2 regions of the Pseudoalteromonas sp. UBA2102 genome follow, and region 2 is predicted to be linked to the other one. Evidence: predicted binding sites of a transcription regulator. Region 2 holds the regulator's gene; the other holds the start of a gene.

Region 1 (10,041 bases), on a different contig from region 2:
TCACCACCAATACGTACATTTGAAACGCCATCTACAACGGCTAATCGGTCGACAATAAAGCGCTGTGCATAATCGCTCAATTGCAGCGAGTTCATGGTTTCACTGTTAAGTACAAACCAGGCTATAGGGCTCTCGTCGCTGTTTGACTTAGATACCTCTGGTGGGCGCACTTGCTCTGGTAGGTTATCTAGTGCACGGGCAACTCGCTCTCGTACATCGTTTGAGGCTGCGTCAATATCACGGCTTATATCAAACTCAATAACGATATTAGAGCGGCCATTTCTGCTTGAAGAATTAATACTTTTAATGCCTTCAATACCCGATATCCGGTTTTCTAATATTTGCGTTATTTTTGTCTCGACTATTTCTGCCGAAGCACCAGTGTAGTCAGTACTAATACTGACAATAGGGGTTTCAATATCAGGGTATTCTCTAAGTGGTAGCATCGAAAAAGCCACCAAGCCAAATGTTAGCAGTAGTAAGTTAATTACTATGGCAAAAACAGGGCGTTTAACACTCGTATCTGTAATTTTCACCGATTAACCCTCAACACTTACTTTGCTACCAGGGCGAATTTTAATAATGCCTTCGGTAATCACTTGCTCGCCATCGCTAAGGCCTTCATCAATCGCTACCCAGCCGTTATTTCTGCCAGCAACATGCACTTCAACCTTGTTGGCAATACCATCTTTTACTTGGTATACAAAATGTTTATCTTGCAGTGGGATCACGGCTTTTTCTGGCACCATAAGCGCCTGATTACTACTAAGCTCCAAAGCGGTGTTTAAAAGCATACCAGGGCGTAATAGCCCGGATTTATTAGCAAAGCTTGCGGTTACTTCTACACTGCGAGTAATCGAGTCGATACGAGAACTAATATGGGTCACTTTGCCGGTGAAAGTGCGCCCTGGGTAGGCATCGTTTTGAGTATGTACTTTCATGCCTAGGTTAAGTTGAGATAAATATTTTTCAGGGACTTTAAAGTCAACTTTTATAATACTAATATCATCAAGCGTTGTAATAATTGTATCGCTACTTACATAAGCACCCACCGACACTTCTCGTTTGCCTAATAAGCCAGAAAACGGCGCGGTAATTAGCATTTCATCAAGTTTGGTTTTAGCGCTTTCTAGTTGGGCTTGCGTGGCATCTACGCGTGAAAGCTGCTCTTCTAATAATGATTTAGCAGTAGATTGCGTACGAGAAAGCTCAGTAAGGCGGCTTAACTGACGCTTTTCTTCTTTTAAGTTAATGCCTAGCTCTTTTACAGCGTATTGTTCTTGCTGATTTTGCAGCTGCACAAGGCGTTGGCCTTTACTTACTAAGTCGCCATCTTCAAAATATATGTGTGTAACATAATCGCTTTGTGCGCTTTTTATATAAATTGCTTGGTTTGCGCGTGCACTGCCTATGGCTTCAATCATAACGATGTTTTCTTGAGACGATACCGTATGAGCCATCACCTGTGTGGGTGTATCACTTGAATTAGATTGTTCACCATGGCTAGATGGCAAATATAAGTACACACTTAAAATAACAAGAAGCGTAATTAAAAATGGAAAAAGAGCTTTACCTGACTGTTTTGAATACATCGTTTTCATACCTGAAAATAAATTGTAAGTATTGTACGAAATAAGACCGTGAAAAGGCGGTTATGTGTCTCATAAATTTGTGCGTTAGGCGTAAAAATTTATGAGACTAATTACTTGTTCCCATTTAACACTAAAATTATGATAAAACGATGAAGCAACCACCGCAGTGTAAAACCTGTTTAACAATGAGAAAAATAATACTTTGGGGTATTGTTATGTTTTTATTTTATATGGCTTTTTACCAATATGGGTAAGCCAAGTTCAATAATAAAATACAGGGCGCAAGGGGCGCGCAATGGCATTGAAGTACTTACTGTAGGCAGCGTAGGTTTAGTATTTATTATGCTGTTTAATTTACTGCGCCCGGGTGAAATTAGCTTAATAGAAATTTTTTTAGTAAGCATGTGCATAGCTGCTATTTTTATTGGTTTTTTAAAAACACAGGAACCTTATTACAGTTTAGTGCTTAGTGAGTCCTTACTTGTGTATCAGCATAAATATGGCCAGTGGCAGTTACATGTTAGTAACTTACACCACAGCGGTATTCCTAAGGTGGCTGATGGCCTTGAATACCTTGAATTAAATGCAGTAGGTTTAAAGCTCAATGATATGGACGAATTTTTAAGCGCTATACACCCACGCATTGCCGGAAAACTACTGATAGAGCAGCGTAATTTATTTATGCAAGCTGTTCAAAAATATTGCAAAAATGGCAATTGCCCATCAGAATGGTTAATAGAAGAGACGCAATACACCTCACCTAAAGGATTTAGCTATACTGGACTTATAGCTATGTTTGCTAACAGAGCCAAGCACCTTGAGTTGTTAACGGGATATAACTTACTGTTACCCGCAAGTGTATTAGAGACAGACATTTGGTCGTTCAGTGCCGATTTAAATAAATGGAAACGCGCACCTGAACGGTTTATAGCATCGCAAGTTGGACACTAAATGCGATAGTAGGAAAAATAATGAGCCAAGAAAGATCTTTTATAAAGAGTGGTCGCAATACCATCATCCATAAAGATAAAAAGCTTGATCTAGTCATTGTAAATGCAGAGCAGCACCCACGTATAAAGGTAACTCAAAATGGTTTGGAGCCATTTAAAGAGGATCTACCTAAAAACCGGCGTGATGCCAAAGAGCGTTACCTTGAAATTGTTAATGTAAGTAGCGCTGATATTTTTGGTGAAGAAAAACAGCTGTTGTTTATTCAGGCGCTTGATGGGCGTGAATACAAAGTAGATTACTCAAAAATAGGCACTAAGCTGTTTGTGCGTATTCATCAAGATACGTATATGTAATACTAATCCACAATAATGCTTAATCATTTTGCGACACGTTTTCCAGCCTCAAAATGGATCACTTAATTAAGCGAATTGGTATAACTCTAAATGGCACCTTTATTGCTAGTGATTACACTATAGTAATTATTTGACATTATAGGTGCGTTTTATGAAAGCGTTTGCTTTTACTCCCCTTATATCTTGTTTTTTATTGGCTGCCTGTGGCGGTGGAGGCGGCGGTAGTGAAGACTCTACTGTTGAAACCTCGGTTAATGCCGGAACCGATCTTCAAGTTGTAGAAAAAACAGAGTTTACAATCACCGCACAAGGCTCACCAGATGACGGTACCTTTACTTGGCAGCGCGTTAGCGGCCCATCTGTGGACGGCTTCCCGCTTGAAGGTGCAGAGCAAACAATTACTGCGCCCGATGTTAAAGCCGATAGTGAACTTGTACTATCTGTAAGCTATCAAACAGATAATGGCAGCTTAGTTAGTGACAACGTGAGCATATTTATTACCTCAAGTAATCAATTACCGCTTGCTGTTGTTAGTCAAACAGCCCCAGAAACACTGCCTTCAACCTATAACGACACCGTAACGTTAAGCGCTGAAGAGTCGAGCGACCCTGATGAAAATGGCCAAATTAATAGCTATCAGTGGCAATTAATTTCAGGCCCTGATTTAGATGTAACCGACTTTGACAACTCTACGGTAAGTTTTAGCCACCCGCTGCTTGAATCAAATACTAATTTAATATGGCAATTAAGCGTTACCGACGACGAGGGCGGCGAGGCAAGTACTGAATACAGTATGACATTAAATAAAACAGACGAGCTGGTTGTGGCCAATGCCGGAGATGACCAAAACGTTGAAGAATTTGAGGAAGTGACCTTAGATGCAAGTGAAAGTGACACCCTAACAGATACGTTTTCATGTAGCTGGCAACAATTAACGGGCAATGCCGAAACGCTGGCAAATACTAGCCAATGTACCACGACATTTTTTGCCTCCGACGTTGATTTAGATACCACGTTGAGCTTTGAAGTCACTGTTACTGATTCTAAAGGGCGCACTGACACCGATACCGTATTTATTGACGTATCACCAAAAGCATTAGGGTTAATTAACGACAGTGGCCTAGGCGAGTGTTATAACAATACCCAGCGTATCAATTGCCAAAGTAGTGACTTTCCGGGTCAAGATGCAGAGCTTGGTCGAGACAGCTTTGCCAACCAACTCGATAAAGCAGGCCAAGGTAACCTTGCGTTTGACTACACTAAGCTAAATCAGTTTGCCGATGAAGTGGCTGATGATAGTGACGACTTTACTTGTATACGCGACAACGTAACGGGGCTTGTATGGGAAGTGAAAAGTGTAGAGTCAGGTACATTACCTAATACCACCTTACGCGATGGCCAAAATCATTACTTTTGGGATTTAGGCACGACAACCTTTACCGATACCAGTACTGCTAATACCACCTGTCCAGATGATACAAGCTGTGGTGTGCAAACCTATATAAATGAAGTGAACGACTTAGATTTTTGCGGCGGTACCAATTGGCGCTTACCAACTTACACTGAGCTGTTGAGCTTAATTGATTATGGCAAGCAGGGCGAAAACGTATTAATTGATGAAGCGTTTTTTCCAAATATGCCAGAAGCAGGCGCTATAGATGATGTGAATTTACCGTACTGGACATCGCAAACTGCAGCCGATGGTACCAGCTTATCGCAAGCGTACATTATCGATATGAGCAACGGGAATGACTTAGCCTACCCGAAAGAAAAATACGCGTATGTACGTTTAGTCAGAAGCCGATAGGAGAAAATCATGAAAACATGCTTACTATTTTCAATGGCTGTATTTAGCGTAAGCTTTCAACTAGCCGCAGCGCAAACGTGTTACGACGGGGCGGATACAACAACACCAACCACTCGCTTCACTCTTAATGACGATGGCACAGTGTTAGATACAGAAACAGGCCTAATGTGGCAACGTTGTAGCTACGGACAAGTTTACGATAGCGACACTGAAACATGCACAGGCTCTACCCCGTCACTTAATTGGCAAGAAGCACTCAGAGGCGCAGAAAACGACACCACTGCCGATTACGACGATTGGCAGGTGCCTAATGTTAAAGAGCTTGCCAGTATTTTAGAGCACAGCTGCACCGAGCCAAGTATTAACGAAGAGGTGTTTTTAGGCACTAAATTGCAAAACTACTGGAGTAATACCTCAGGGGTAAGCACGATGAGCTCAGCATGGGTTTACCAGTTTGATAGTGGGCTTAATAGCTTACATGCTAAAACCAGTGACGTGTATTTACGTTTGGTGCGTTACGAAAACTAAGTAAAATAAAATAGCTAAGCACTTAGCTTTAATACAAAAGCGCCGCTAAATTTAGCGGCGCTTTTTTGTTTTACATAAATTTACGTTATTTCAATAATAAAGCGCATACAACGTTGTTACTTTGTCGTTTTTTTTGCCATTATAGGCCGAGTTTTAATGACGAAGGAACATTGCGGTGTATTTAAGCTACTTTGGCTTGAGCGAAAAGCCATTTTCGATCTCGCCCAACCCCCATTATTTATTTTTAAGCGAACGCCACAAAGAGGCACTTGCCCATTTAACCTATGGTTTAGGCGAAGATGGCGGGTTTGTATTGCTAACCGGCGAAGTGGGAACAGGGAAAACCACCATTACCCGCAGTATGTTAGAGCAACTGCCAGAGAACACTCAAGTTGCAATGATCCATAATCCGGCGCTGTCGGAGCTTGAGCTTTTGGCCAGTATTTGTGATGAGCTAAACATTACTTACGATGCCCAAAATGCCACCCTTAAAAGTTTAACCGACATTATTAAGCAGCACCTAGAGGCTAATAACAAAGCGGGCGGGCACACAATTTTAATTATTGATGAAGCGCAGCTCCTTGCCCCCGATGTGCTTGAGCAATTACGACTATTAACCAACATAGAAACTGATCATAAAAAACTGTTACAAATAGTCTTAGTGGGTCAACCAGAGCTTCAGGCATTATTAAAACGTACTGAGCTTAGGCAGTTGGCGCAGCGAATTACAGCACGGTATCACTTATTACCGCTCACCCAAGGGCAAACAGTTGCGTATATAAAGCATCGTTTACATATTGCCGGGTGTGATAAAGGCGTGTTTTCGCTCGATGCTATGCAAGCTGTACATCAGTTAACTGGCGGCATTCCACGCTTAATGAATTTAGTCTGTGAGCGCGCGTTAGTCGGGGCTTTTTCTAAGCAGCAGCTTATTGTTGATAGTGATATTATAAAACAATCAGCCCAAGAATCACTGCCTATGGATTTTGTGGCTGCGCAGAATAATGCGCCTAAATCCACTGGCCGTGTTTATTATTACTTAGCATTTGCTGCTTTGTTTGCAGTAGGTGTTGGCATGTCGTTTATTATATAGTTAGGTAATTTATGTCTTATTTATTAGATGCATTAAAGCAATCTCAACAAGCAGATATGAGCGCCGAGCAATATGATTTGCAGTCAGCGCAGTTAAAACAGCAGCAAGCACTTACGCGCTATAAAAAAATGGTGTGGCTACTTGGTGGCGCAATTGCAGCATTTATTGCCATAGCGGGTGGCTTTACAGCGGGTAAGTGGTTTCAAAGCAGCGCACTATTAAAAACAAGCCAGCCGGTTGACGTTGTTAGCACTGATAGCAAAAAACAAAAACAAGCAGTAACAGATGAGCCAACTACAGCGCAAAATAAAGCCGAAAAGCCTGTAACATCACCGTCTTCAGAGGCTGAAAAAAATAGTAATAAAGCAACGATTGAAGGGCAGTTGGTGTATGTACAAACACCTACCGGGGTACAAAAAATGTTGCTTACCCCACAAGGGCAGTATATCCCTATTAATGATAATCCGGCGCAGCAGCAACCAGGTTACAATGTGCAAACCCCTATAAATGCTAACGGGTATAATCAAAATGCGTTTAATCAGCAAACTTACAATGCACAGCTACCTAATACGCAAAGCTATAATCCACTTGCTTATAATGCACACGGCCAAAACACGCAATTTATGCAGCCGCAAGCACAAAATACAAGCTCAGCAGGTTTAGATATGAGCAAGTACAAAGTGCTTGGAAAACCACTGAATGGTGAAAATACCCCAAGCACGCAAGCGCCGCAAAGTAGTCCGGAGCTTGATGCTGTACCGAGTAAATTAAAAGATGCCTTTGCACAAGCGATAAAAGACTCGCAGCAAGAACAAGATTACGAAGTAACCCAGGCCTCTCGCAGTTCATCTCGAGTTAAACCGGTTGAGCTATTACCAGATGGTTTACAAGCCATGCTGCCAAGCATTAAATACCAAGCACATATATACTCTTCAAGTGCAGATAAACGCTGGATAAAGCTTAATGGCAGAGAGCTACACGAAGGGGAGAGCATTGGGGCACTAAAAGTGCGCGAAATTACCCCAGAGCAGAGTGTACTTGATTTTGATGGTTATGAATTCAGTATTAAAGCTTTGCAGGATTGGCCGCAATAAAGCGCAGCTAATAAAGTAAAGCCGCAAAACTGCGGCTTTACTTTTTAACTCAAGGTAAAATAGCGTTTTTGTAAAAGCGCTCTAAATCAATGTTGTAGTCGGTCGGCTTAACGGTTGATTCGAGCTTGTCAGCTGTTTTTTTATTTGCCAAGTTTATATCTTGCATTTCCGTGTAGCGACCGTGTTTAGCACTATAAAATGTTTTAACCACCGGCTTTAAAGGTGTTTCAGGGTTACTCTGTGTAACCAAGCCTACTTTTTGGCTAGATAAGCGCACTAAGGTGCCTACAGGGTGAATGCCAATACATTGGATAAACTTAGTAAGTAGCTCACCATCAAAGCTATCAGGGCAACCATCTTTTAAAATTTTAAACGCTTTTATAGGCTCCATACCTGCTTTATATACCCGCTCTGCCGTGAGTGCATCATATACATCTACAATTGACGCCATACGTACGTATTGGCTTATCTCATCGCCTTTTTTGGCAAACGGATAGCCTTTTCCGTCTAAGCGCTCATGGTGTAGGCCGGCAATATCTACAGCAATCCCCGTTAACCCCGCTTCTTCTAAAATTTGCTTAGAATACAGAGCATGGTTTTGCATAATTTTAAATTCGTCATCACTAAAGCGACCCGGTTTATTGAGCACTTCGTCAGGAATTTTAATTTTTCCTATGTCATGTAACAAAGCACCTGTAGTGAGCTCTACAATAATGTCGCGCTCTATGCCTAAGTGCTTTGCAAAAATACCCATTAAAATAGAAACGTTGATAGAGTGCTCAAGTAAGTAAGCATCTTTTTGGCGCATTTGCGTTAAGCAGGCTAGGGCATCTTGGTTTCTAAAAATAGAGTCCATAAAGCCACTGGCAAGCTCTTTAAAAGGCGCTATGTCTATATCTCTACCCGCTTTTATATCGCCAAAGGCCTTTTGTTGAAGTGTTTTAGCTTCGTCGTAGAGCTTTTTAGCTTTGCCCATTTCTTGTTCACTACTATGAACTTTAAGCCAAGGGTCGCGTTTTTTAATCTCTGCCTTAGGCGCAGGGGCTTGAGTGTCGGGCTCGGGTGTAGTTAATGTTTTATCTGGATCTATCTCTATTTCTAAAATGCCCGCTTTTTTGAGCTTATCGATACTCGCCTGAGTCTTAACCCAGCCTTGGTTTTTAATTTTAATGCGCCCAGTTTGTTTTGTAACACTTTGAACAAACATGCCAGGCTGTAATTGCGAAATAGAGATGACTTTCAATTTTTTTTACTTCTGTAATGGGGCTTTGTTTAAATTAGCATCATTATACGTTGCAGGGTAAAAAAAAAGGCACTTTTAAGTGCCTTTTTTTACATTTTTAGTTAATTAGTACTAGATGGGCTATTCGTCATCTTCTACTAGGGTCATCAGTGAAGTATTACCACCAGATGCGGTAGTATCTATACTGATCGTTTTTTCAGTAATTAAGCGCTTAATCAACGTATCGTAATACTCTGAAGTAATTACTGGCAAAATAGCACCTTTACGCTGTGCAAGTTGTTGGCTGAAGTAACCTAAACGAGACGAACGTGCAGCAACCACCGCACCCGCTAAGTGAGGGTGAGCCAAAATAGCTTGTAGCTGATTAGGTTTTGCAACCTGGAACACGCCCTCAGCAACGCCTGTGGCAATAAACTTATCTTTAAAGGCTACCGCTTCATCGTAAAATAGCTCTGATGCTACGGTAATTACTGTATTACCTGCAGCAAGTGCTGTGATGATTGAAAGCGCCCAAAAGTTAAATGACGTGCTTTTATCTGCATAACATACTACACAACCACGTGCTTCAAGGTGCAAGGTGTTTGATTCACCAGTAGGCCCAGGTAAAGTAGTAAACTTACGCATGTGTTTTTCTAAACGGTTAAGTTGTGCACGCGCTTCTGAAAGCGTTAATGCCAAATCGTCCGCTAGGTCATCAATAATTTCGACCGTTGCTACTTTAGCAAGCAACTGACGAACAGCCGATACACGGTCATTTAGCGGTGTTGCACGCCAAATTTTCTCATCGCGCATTGAGTTAGCCATTAGCTTTTCAACTTGCTCGTTTGCACCGCTGTAATGGTGTAAATCAAGCTCATCTGGCGTTAGGTTAGTCATTTGCACGTTATCAGGTGATGCTTTCTCTTTTACTAAACGCTGCAGGTAGTTAGGGCCACCGGCTTTAGGGCCAGTACCAGATAAACCACGGCCACCAAATGGTTGCACACCTACAATGGCACCAATCATGTTGCGGTTTACATATACGTTACCCGCACGCGACATTTTAGCTAGGTACTCACAACGCTCTTCAATACGTGAGTGAACACCCATTGTTAAGCCGTAACCTGTGTTGTTAATTTGGTCAATCACGTTGTCGATATCATTCGCTTTAAAGCGAACAATGTGCACACATGGACCAAATACTTCACGTTTAAGTACTGATAAATCTTCGATTTCGTATAAACGAGGGGCAAAAAAGTAGGCGCCATTTTCAGTGTTATCAGGGATCTTACACTCGTAATGAAGTGTTGCATTACCTTTTAAGTATTCAACATGATCATTTAGCGTTTTAAGGGCTTTTTCATCAATTACTGGGCCCACATCGGTAGAAAGTAATGACGG
Region 2 (10,041 bases):
CGTTGAGCCCATTACTTACTACCTAGACCCTGGCGTGCCTGAGCCGGTTAAAAGCGCGTTACTTGAAGGCGGTAAGTGGTGGAATGATGCCTTTAGCGCAGCAGGCTATAAAAACGCATTTATAGTCAAAGTATTGCCGAGCAATGCTGATCCTATGGATATTCGCTATAACGTTATTCAGTGGGTGCATCGTGCTACACGCGGATGGTCTTACGGAAGCTCTGTTATAGACCCTCGTACCGGCGAAATACTCAAAGGGCATGTAACACTTGGCTCATTGCGTGTACGCCAAGATATTTTAATTGCAGAAGCCCTTGGTGCGCCTTATTTAAAAGGTAACGAGGTGGCTAAAAATTTACAGGCAATGGCACTTGATAGGATTCGCCAGTTAAGTGCACACGAAATTGGCCATACGCTGGGCATTGCACATAACTTTGCAGCCTCGGTGGGGGATAGAGCGTCGGTTATGGATTACCCGCACCCACTACTTAGCTTTAACGAGCAAGGCGAGCTTGATGTAACCCGCGGCTATGCAAGCGGTATGGGCGTATGGGATACCCAAGTTATTAAGTATGGTTACAGCGACTTTACCAATCAAGATGAAAGTGCTGAGCTTGCAGCAATATTAAAAGAGAACAAAACGATGGGCCTTGAGTTTATATCTGATAGCGACGCACGCGCAAAGGGCGGGGCACACCCTACAGCGCACTTATGGGATAACGGTACTAACCCAACGCAAGAGTTACTTAGAGTGCTTGATGTACGTAAAAAAGCGCTTTCGCAATTTGGTATTAACAACATTAAAACGGGCGATGCACTCTCGCAGTTAGAAGAAAAACTCGTGCCGCTTTATTTATTTCATCGCTATCAAGTAGAGGCTGCAGTTAAGCTAATTGCGGGGGTTAACTACGAATACGAAACACGTAACAACTCACCTGCTAAGGGCGCACAAGTGGTTGCAAAAGCGCAGCAGCAAGCGGCGCTTAGTGCTATTTTAACAACATTAAAACCGGCTAATTTAATTTTGCCTGAGTCGGTGTTAGCGCTTATTCCGCCAAAAGCATATGGCGAGTCTAAATCGCGTGAAAGCATAACAGGGCGTACGGGTATAACACTTGATGCGATGGCCTTGCCAGAAGTAGCTGCGCAGCATAGTTTATCGTTATTATTAAACCCACAGCGTTTAAATCGTTTAGCTCAACAACAAGTACGTAATTATAATTTTTACAGCTTAGATGAGTTGTTAGAGCAGCTTTACAGCCAAGTGTTTAATGTGTCATCACCTAATACAATGAAAGGCAAAATCACCCAGCGGGTGCAGTTTTTAACTGCAAAAAATATGGCTGATTTAGTCACTAGTGACAAGGTAAGCCCAGAGGTGCAGGCGCAGCTACGTTTCTACTTGGTAAAATTAAGTAAAGAGTACAATCAAAACTCAATGTTAAGTAATACCAGTGTAGGAGAAAGCGCGTTTAAACAGTATTTAGCAGAGCAAATAAAACAGTTTTTAAAAGTAGGTAAGTGGCCTGAAAACTTCAGTGGTTTACCAATGCCACCGGGCTCACCAATTTAATTATATGTTTTAGTGTGTAGTGGCTACTTAACCTGAGCTCAGGTTGCTAAATAAGTAGCCACGTTGCGGTGCCTAAAAAGGCAAAAATACCGACAATATCAGTTACTGTTGTAAGTACAACACTACCGGCAAGTGCAGGGTCTATATTCATTTTTTTCAATAAAATAGGAATACATGCGCCAGCAACACCAGCCACTACAAGGTTCATAAACATTGCAAATGCGAGCACGCCGCCAAGCATAAAATCCCATTGCCAAAGCGCAATTACACTGGCTATAAGTATTGACCAAATAACCCCGTTTAATGCGCCTATCGCCAGCTCTTTAGCCATTAAAAATCGTTGGTTAGTTTGGTTAATATGGCCCACGGCAATACCGCGAATAACCAGAGTTAAAGATTGGCTACCTGCTACACCACCCATTGAGGGCACAATGCCATTGAGTACAGCTAAAATAGGTAATATATCTAAGGTGCTTTCAAAAAAGCTGGCCACAAAGGCGGCAGCTAAGGCTGTGAGTAAGTTAACGCCAAGCCATACTGAGCGTTTTTTTGAGCTTTTTAAAACAGGTGCAAAGGTGTCTTCTTCATCATCAAGACCGGCAAGGCTTAATAAGCTGTGCTCTGCATCTTCACGAATAACATCAACAATATCATCAATGGTGACACGCCCAAGCAAGTGGGCGTTATCATCGACTACAGGGGCCGATATCCAGTTATGGCGCTCAAATAACTGAGCAACTTCGCTTTCATCCATCGAAATAGGGATAGACTCACAGTCTTCATCCATTAAATCTTGAACAATTTTTTCAGGCGGGTTAGTTAACAGTGTGCTAAGTGATAATGCACCTAAAAAACAGTTATGTTTATCAACAACGTATAAATCATCGGTGCCCTCTGGAAGCTCGCCGCGTAGCCTAATATAACGCAGCACAACATCAAGTGTAACGTCTGGGCGAATGGTCACCGTATCGGTGTTCATTAGCGCGCCTGCAGAGCGCTCTTGGTAAGATAAAGCCTGTGTAGCGCGTTCGCGGTCTTGCGTATCCATAGCGCTAACCACATCTTTGTACACGGTGTCAGGAAGGCTACGCAGGACTTCACCTAAATCATCGTGGCCCATATCCTCAGTGGCCGCGGCAATATGCTCAGGTTCCATTTGTGCAATGATACCTAAACGTACATCTTCAGAGAGCTCTTCTAGCACATCCCCTTGCACATCTGGGTCAACCAGTTGCCAAAGCATGCGTCTAATTTTATGCGGAGAGGATTCAAGCAGCAGTGCTGTATCACAAGGTGCTGTTTTTGCTAGCATGCGTCTTACTTGAACAAATTGCCCACTATTAAGTGATTTAGTCACTTGTTTTAGTTGCTGTAGTGGATAGTCTTGTTCAAACGCTTCTGGCATTGGCATCCTAAATATTTTTGTGTAATGGAAAGGTGTTTAGTAAGTGGTTTTGCCCACTGTTATTTTCTTTATTTTTTGTGCTAAACCCAATGCTGGGGCTAAATTAGTGTTTAAAATTAAGTAACCAAATTTAGCAGGGGCATGGCTTTATTACCCTAAATTAAAGCACTAAATTAGGCGAGTCGGAATACCTTAATTTACTAAATCTTTATAGTTTGGCCTGATAAGTCTTTAACTTATAAGGCTATGGTGCTTTAAGTTATTCTTGTTCGTTAAATCGTTGTGCGATTAATTGCCCAACCGCATGCAAAGCTTGCTCTGAATCAGGGCCTTCACAGACTACTTTAACTTCTTTACCTTTACTGCTTTCAAGTAACATTAAAGCTAATACGCTGTCGCCTGCGGCTTCTTTATCATCTTGGTGTAAGGTGATTTTAGCATCAAACTGTACAGCTAATTGCGCAAGGACCGTTGCCGCTCTGGCGTGTAAGCCTAATTTATTTTTTATTAAAAATGTGTCTTCACAGCGCATAAATTACTATACCTAAACTGAACAGGTTATTATTTTAAGGTTACTTTTCTTGCTCACGATGACGAATTTTGACATTCGGATGCGTCATAGCAAAGCTCTCACCAATGGCTTGCGCTAAATAAACCGAGCGGTGTTGACCACCAGTACAGCCAATTGCAATAGTGAGGTAACTACGGTTATTACGCTCTAAGTGTGGCAACCAAGTTTGTACAAAGGTTTGAATTTGCCAAGTGAATTTTTGCACTATGCTGTGATTTGCCAAAAAATCTTTTACTGGTTGATCAAGGCCCGTAAGCGGTTTGAGTTCAGGCTCCCAGTGGGGGTTTGGCAAAAAGCGAGCATCAAAAACATAATCAGCTTCTTTAGGTATGCCGTGTTTAAAGCCAAACGATTCAAACGTTACAATAAGTTGCTTATCTTTTTTACCCAGTATTTTTTCGCGAATTGACTCTGCTAATTGGTGCACACTTAAATCGGTGGTATCTAGCATAAAGTCAGCGCGCGTTACGAGTACATCAAGCAGTTCTTTTTCTTTTTTTATTGCTAAATCAAGCGGCAGTGAATCGATGGATAAAGGGTGTAATCTGCGTGTTTCTGAAAAACGTTTGATCAGTGTTTGATCATCACTATCTAAATAAAACAGTGTGGGTTTAGCAAAGTCAGGAAGGTACTCGAGAATATCGTTAAATTCGTCTTGTTCTTTGGGAATATTACGAACATCTATGCTAACGGCTATTTTGTCATAGTTATCTGAAACACTTCGCACTAAAGAGGGCAGTAGGTTGACCGGAATATTATCTACGCAATAATAGCCTAAATCTTCAACCACGCGTAAAGCAACCGACTTACCTGAACCAGAACGGCCGCTTATGATAATTAACTCCATTTATAGCCCTTAGTATTTACTACGATTGATCAACAATTACTTGATACAGCTCTGCATCGGTTTTAGCACTACGCAGCTGTTTACAAAATTCTTTGTTGCTCAGTTTATCAGCTATGGTTGCCAGAGTCTTTAGGTGCTGTTGGTTATCGCCATCTGGTACGATGAGTGCAACAAAAATATCAACAGGGCAGTTATCAATAGCATCAAAGTTAACAGGAGTGTCGCTAACAAGTACTAAAGCCAGCGGCTCTTCTACGCCACCCATTCTGCCATGAGGAATGGCGATACCCCGGCCAATACCAGTACTGCCTAGCTTTTCTCTGCTTGCCAGCGCATTAAGAATATCTTGTTGTGGTAAGTAGGGGAGCTTTTCATGAGCAAGCTCACTGATAAACTCTAAAATTCTTTTTTTACTACTAAAAAGGACCGCAGCTTTGCTGCAGTCCTGGCATACTAATGTACTTAATTTCATAATATTAGTGTCTAGCAAGCTTCTCTTTATGTTTTATGACTTGACGATCGAGCTTGTCAATCAACGAGTCTATAGCGGCATACATATCTTGGTGCTCTGTTGAGGCAAATAAATCTGCGCCACTTACATGAATAGTCGCTTCTGCTTTTTGGTTGAGTTTTTCTACATCGAGAATGACATGCACATTGCTAATATGATCTGAGTGCCTTTCTAGCTTTGCAAATTTATTATTTACATAGTCTCTAAGTGAATCAGTTACTTCTACGTGACGACCAGTTAGGTTTAGTTGCATAAGCATTTCCTCTTTGTTTTTTACGTCTTATATCAAACTCTTTCTCTGATTTGACGGTGGAATAGCTAGCGATTCACGGTATTTTGCTATTGTGCGTCTAGCTACTTTAATTCCTTGCTCTGCCAATATATCCGCAATTTTACTATCACTCAATGGTTTAGCTGAGTTTTCCGCGGCAATTAGCTTTTTAATTAGGGCACGTATTGCGGTTGATGAACACTCGCCGCCATTTTCAGTGCTTACGTGGCTTGAGAAAAAATACTTAAGCTCAAATATACCACGTGGTGTATGCATATATTTTTGCGTAGTAACACGCGAAATTGTCGATTCATGCATTTCTACCATTTCAGCAACATCGTTTAAAACCATTGGCTTCATGGCTTCGGGGCCATGTTCAAAAAATGCCTGTTGCTGTTTTACAATACAGTTTGTTACCTTAAGCAGCGTGTCGTTTCTGCTTTCAAGGCTTTTTATAAACCATTTAGCTTCTTGTAAGTGAGAGCGAATAAACTGGCTATCACCACTTGATTTTACGGTACGTGACATAGCCGCGTACTGACTATTTACGCGTATTTTTGGCATGCTATCTGGGTTTAGCTCTACCACCCAGCGGCCTTTTATTTTTTTAACCGACACATCTGGTATCACATACTCCGACTCTTCCCTTACTATTGTATCTGCAGGTTTTGGGTTGAGGGTATGTATTAGGGTCATGACCTCTTTAAGCTCGTCTTCTTTAAGCTTAGTCTTTTTCATTAATGTACGATAGTCGCGTGCCGCTAATAGATCAATGTGATCGGTTAAGATCATTTTAGTTTGTTCTATAAAAGGGGTGTCTTTATCAAACTGGTTTAGCTGAATACACAAGCACTCTTGTAAACTGCGCGCGGCTATACCTACAGGGTCAAATAACTGAATACGCTTTAAAACGGCTTCTATTTCATCAAGTTCAACTTCAACTTCGTCATCGTTTTCTTGGTTAAAGCTCTCTAAAATCTCTTCGCAACTTAGCGTTAAAATACCCGAGTCATCTACAGCTTCTACAATGGCAATAGCAATGGCTTCGTCAGTTGGGCTAAAAGGAGTAAGCTGAAGCTGCCACATTAAATACTCATGTAGCGTTTCAGTAGAGGCACCTTGATAAATAGACTCATCTTCCGGCATTGGGCCTGAGGATGCCGCAGGGGCTGCGCTCATGTACTCATCCCAGGTTACATCCATTGCCATATCATCGCTAACGGTGTCTTTATTTAAAGCTTCGCCACTGTCTTGCTCGTACTCGCTGGTTGTACCGTCAGCCGATGCGCTTACGGTTACATCATCCGTATCTGCTTTTTGTTCATTTTTTCCAGCCGACTCTTCCGTGTAATCTTGCTCTTCTACTTCTAATAGCGGGTTGCTATCAAGTGCTTCTTGTATTTCTTGCTGGAGATCCAATGTACTGAGCTGCAGCAAGCGAATCGCTTGTTGCAATTGTGGAGTCATTGTAAGTTGCTGGCCCATGCGCAGCTGTAATGATTGCCTCATGTATCTCTAACAATCCTTTTATGTTGTTATAATTAATATTAGCAGATGCTTGTAGGTGTGGCTTAAATGTTACAGCCTAAATTGCTCGCCTAAATAAACATCGCGTACAGTTTTGTCATTTAATACGTGTTCTGGGGTGCCAGATGCAATTAGCTCCCCATGAGAAACAATGTAGGCTTTTTCACAAACATCAAGGGTTTCTCTTACATTGTGATCGGTAATTAATACGCCAATGCCACGGTTTTTAAGATGTTCTATTATTTTCTTTATATCTAACACTGAAATCGGATCAACACCAGCAAAAGGCTCATCCAATAAAATAAATTTAGGGTTTGCTGCCAGTGCTCTGGCAATTTCTACACGGCGGCGTTCACCACCAGAAAGCGCCATACCTTGGCTATCGCGAATATGCTGAATACTGAATTCATCAAGTAAGTTGTTAAGCGTTTCTTCTCGCGCGGCTTTATTGAGCTCTTTACGCGTTTCTAAAATAGCCATTAAGTTTTGATAAACTGTCAGCTTTCTAAATATTGATGACTCTTGCGGCAAATAGCCAATGCCTAAACGGGCGCGGCTGTGCATAGGTAATAACGTAATGTCGTTATCATCAATAGAAATTTTACCTTTGTCGCTAGGTACTAATCCTACAATCATGTAAAAGGTGGTGGTTTTACCTGCGCCATTAGGGCCCAATAAGCCAACAATGCTGCCGGCTTCTACCTCAAGGCCTACATTTTTTACAACTTGGCGGCCTTTATAGCTTTTTGCTAATAGTTTTGCTTTTAAGGTGCTCATGGTTGACCTTCGTTACCTGTTTTTTCTTTAATTTTTGCTTCAACAGGCACTAAAATTGTGTGGACACGATCCGTAGAGTTTTCGTCTTTTTCTGCGCTAATAAGCTGCTGCTGCATGTCGTAGGTAATACTTTTAGCATTAATTTTTTGACCGGCTTGTGCGACTTCAGCATCGCCAACAAGCGTTAAAAAGCGCTTTGCTACGTCGTAACGTACTTCGTTTGCGCTGGCACTCATTACGGTACCGTCGTCTTGTTTTTCTTCGAAGTAGGCTGGGCTGCCAGTGGCAATAAGGAGTTGTTTGTTATCCCCTAAGTCTTCACGTTTATGTACTTCGAGTCGGTCGGCTGTAATTTTGCGATTACCATGCACAATTTCGACGTTCTTTTCAAAAATACCTACGTTTTCTTTAAGTTGGCCTTCTTGACGGTCTGCACTAATAGAAATTTGATTTGCTGGCGGTTGAGCGGCAGGCTCAGCAGCAGAGGCGCTAAATGCAAGCATTAGCGATGGGATAATAAGTATTTTAGTGAGTTTATTGGTCATAATATATTGTTCGCGTATGGTTAATTAGTTTTATTACTTCGGTTTTTAAATCGGCTTCAAGGCCTTTACCGACAATTTTTAAATTAGGCCCAGTGACAACCACTGGCTGCTCAGAGCGCATTGTTAACGCTTTAATGTCGACTTCGATGTTATCGGCATTGATGTTATCTATCATGGCGTTATCAACTAAATTTTTAGCAACCACATTGCCTTCTAAAATAAGTTGTTTATCTTCGTAAAGCGTTGCTTCGTCTGCATTTATTCGCCATGTTTGTTTTTCGTTATATAAAGTAAAAATAGGTTTTTCAAAAAATGTAAAACCAAGCTGTTGGTACAGCTCCATTTTAGCCGCTGTGACTTTATGGCTTATTTTGCCTTGCTCGTCATAGGCTGTTTGCTTAAGCTCTATAGCGGTGTAATCGGGCTTTGCAATTACTTCAGGTTCTTGCTCTAGCGCTACATTGGTTTGGGTAAAATAAGGGTACCAAAGCCAAACCATACAGCCGATGAATAACGCACTGAGTATAACGCGTGCTGCATTCATGAACTGGTGCCTTGTGTTGTCAGCGCTATGCCATTCTCTAGCATAAGTAAGTCTGTGAGCTCTCTAACGGCGCCAAAGCCGCCAGGCATTTGCGTAGTGTAATGCGATAAGCGCTTAATAAGCGGGTGCGCATCGTTTACTGCAACGGCAAAGCCAACGCGCTCCATTACTGGCATGTCAGGGCCATCGTCGCCAATGTAGGCTATTTGTTCATCAGTTAACTTTAAAGTGTTTTTGAGTTCTTGATAAGCAATAAGTTTGTCTTCTTGGCCTTGATAAATGTGCTGCACGGTTAAGCTGCTCATGCGAGTTTGCACTATTTCTGAGTGACGCCCCGTAATGACCGCAACTTCAAAACCGCTATTGATCAGCGCTTTAATGCCAAAACCATCTTTTGTATTAAATGCTTTTAATTCTTCGCCTTGGTTACCGAGGTAAATTCGGCCATCAGAAAATACACCATCAATATCGCATATGAGTAGTTTTACTTTTTTGGCGCGTGCTTTGGCATCATCGCTTAGCGGTTGATAGAGATCTTCAAATTGCATTTATAATACTCCTGCTTTTAAGAGGTCTTGCATATTTAAGGCGCCTATTGGCTGGTTTTTATCATTGACCACAATTAAACCATTAATACGTTTGTTTTCCATTATGTTTAGGGCTTCAGCTGCAAGTATATCGGCCGTGGCAGTTGTGCATGATTTGGTCATAACCTGGCTAATAGCGGTGCTATGTATATCCACTCTTTGCTCTAAAATACGGCGTAAGTCACCGTCGGTAAAAAGGCCAGCAAGCTGTTGATTGTTATCTACAATAGCGGTCATGCCCAGCCCTTTGGCTGACATTTCTATTAACGCGTCTTTAATTGTTTGCGTTACACCTATAATAGGGGTGTTTGTGCCGCTGTGCATTACATCTTTTAAAGTGAGCAACAATCGCTTACCTAAACTGCCACCAGGGTGAGAGAGTGCAAAGTCATCGGCGGTAAAGCCGCGTGCTTCTAAAAGCGCAACTGCCATTGCATCACCCATTGCTAAAGTAGCTGTGGTGCTTGCTGTAGGCGCTAAACCTAATAAACAGGCTTCTTGTTCTACTTTTATGCATACGTGCACATCGGCAAGTGTTGCCATAGTAGAGAGCGGGTTGCCCGTCATCGATATTACTTTTGCGCCAAGGCGTTTAAGCACCGGAATAATATTAAGTACTTCGCTGGTTTCGCCCGAGTTTGATATAAGCATAACCACGTCATTTTTGGTTATCATGCCTAAATCACCATGGCTTGCTTCGCCTGGGTGAACAAAAAAAGCAGGGCTGCCTGTACTTGCAAGGGTAGCAGCAATTTTATTACCAATATGGCCTGATTTACCCATGCCAATAACAATAATGCGGCCTTGGCAATCAAACATGAGCTGACACGCACTATGAAAGTTTTCGTCAACGTATTGTGTAATATCAGCAAGCGCTTGGCGT

Evidence for each region. Region 2 encodes sigma-54, which starts transcription at its own class of promoters, with help from an activator protein. Its sites were predicted from a motif close to GTTGGCACGNNNNTNGNNT; they were not measured.
Region 1: a site for sigma-54 is predicted at 2,986-3,004, ahead of B2R65_RS00815 (Lcl C-terminal domain-containing protein). Genes of this name have one in related genera too.

Annotation. Positions count from the first base shown of each region.
Region 1 covers NZ_DCYU01000010.1:3,311-13,351, forward strand. The annotation lists gene B2R65_RS00795 (efflux RND transporter permease subunit) at 1-536, opposite strand, end outside; gene B2R65_RS00800 (efflux RND transporter periplasmic adaptor subunit) at 540-1,592, opposite strand; gene B2R65_RS00805 (DUF2982 domain-containing protein) at 1,839-2,543, shown strand; gene B2R65_RS00810 (hypothetical protein) at 2,564-2,896, shown strand; gene B2R65_RS00815 (Lcl C-terminal domain-containing protein) at 3,048-4,703, shown strand; gene B2R65_RS00820 (Lcl C-terminal domain-containing protein) at 4,713-5,231, shown strand; gene B2R65_RS00825 (ExeA family protein) at 5,407-6,324, shown strand; gene B2R65_RS00830 (general secretion pathway protein GspB) at 6,336-7,418, shown strand; gene B2R65_RS00835 (cyclic di-GMP phosphodiesterase) at 7,468-8,661, opposite strand; gene putA (bifunctional proline dehydrogenase/L-glutamate gamma-semialdehyde dehydrogenase PutA) at 8,782-10,041, opposite strand, start outside.
Region 2 covers NZ_DCYU01000073.1:71,339-81,379, reverse strand. The annotation lists gene B2R65_RS10385 (zinc-dependent metalloprotease) at 1-1,573, shown strand, start outside; gene mgtE (magnesium transporter) at 1,620-2,978, opposite strand; gene B2R65_RS10375 (HPr family phosphocarrier protein) at 3,238-3,510, opposite strand; gene rapZ (RNase adapter RapZ) at 3,551-4,396, opposite strand; gene B2R65_RS10365 (PTS sugar transporter subunit IIA) at 4,416-4,868, opposite strand; gene hpf (ribosome hibernation promoting factor) at 4,873-5,160, opposite strand; gene B2R65_RS10355 (RNA polymerase factor sigma-54) at 5,188-6,687, opposite strand; gene lptB (LPS export ABC transporter ATP-binding protein) at 6,757-7,482, opposite strand; gene lptA (lipopolysaccharide transport periplasmic protein LptA) at 7,479-8,027, opposite strand; gene lptC (LPS export ABC transporter periplasmic protein LptC) at 8,017-8,571, opposite strand; gene kdsC (3-deoxy-manno-octulosonate-8-phosphatase KdsC) at 8,568-9,119, opposite strand; gene B2R65_RS10330 (KpsF/GutQ family sugar-phosphate isomerase) at 9,120-10,041, opposite strand, start outside.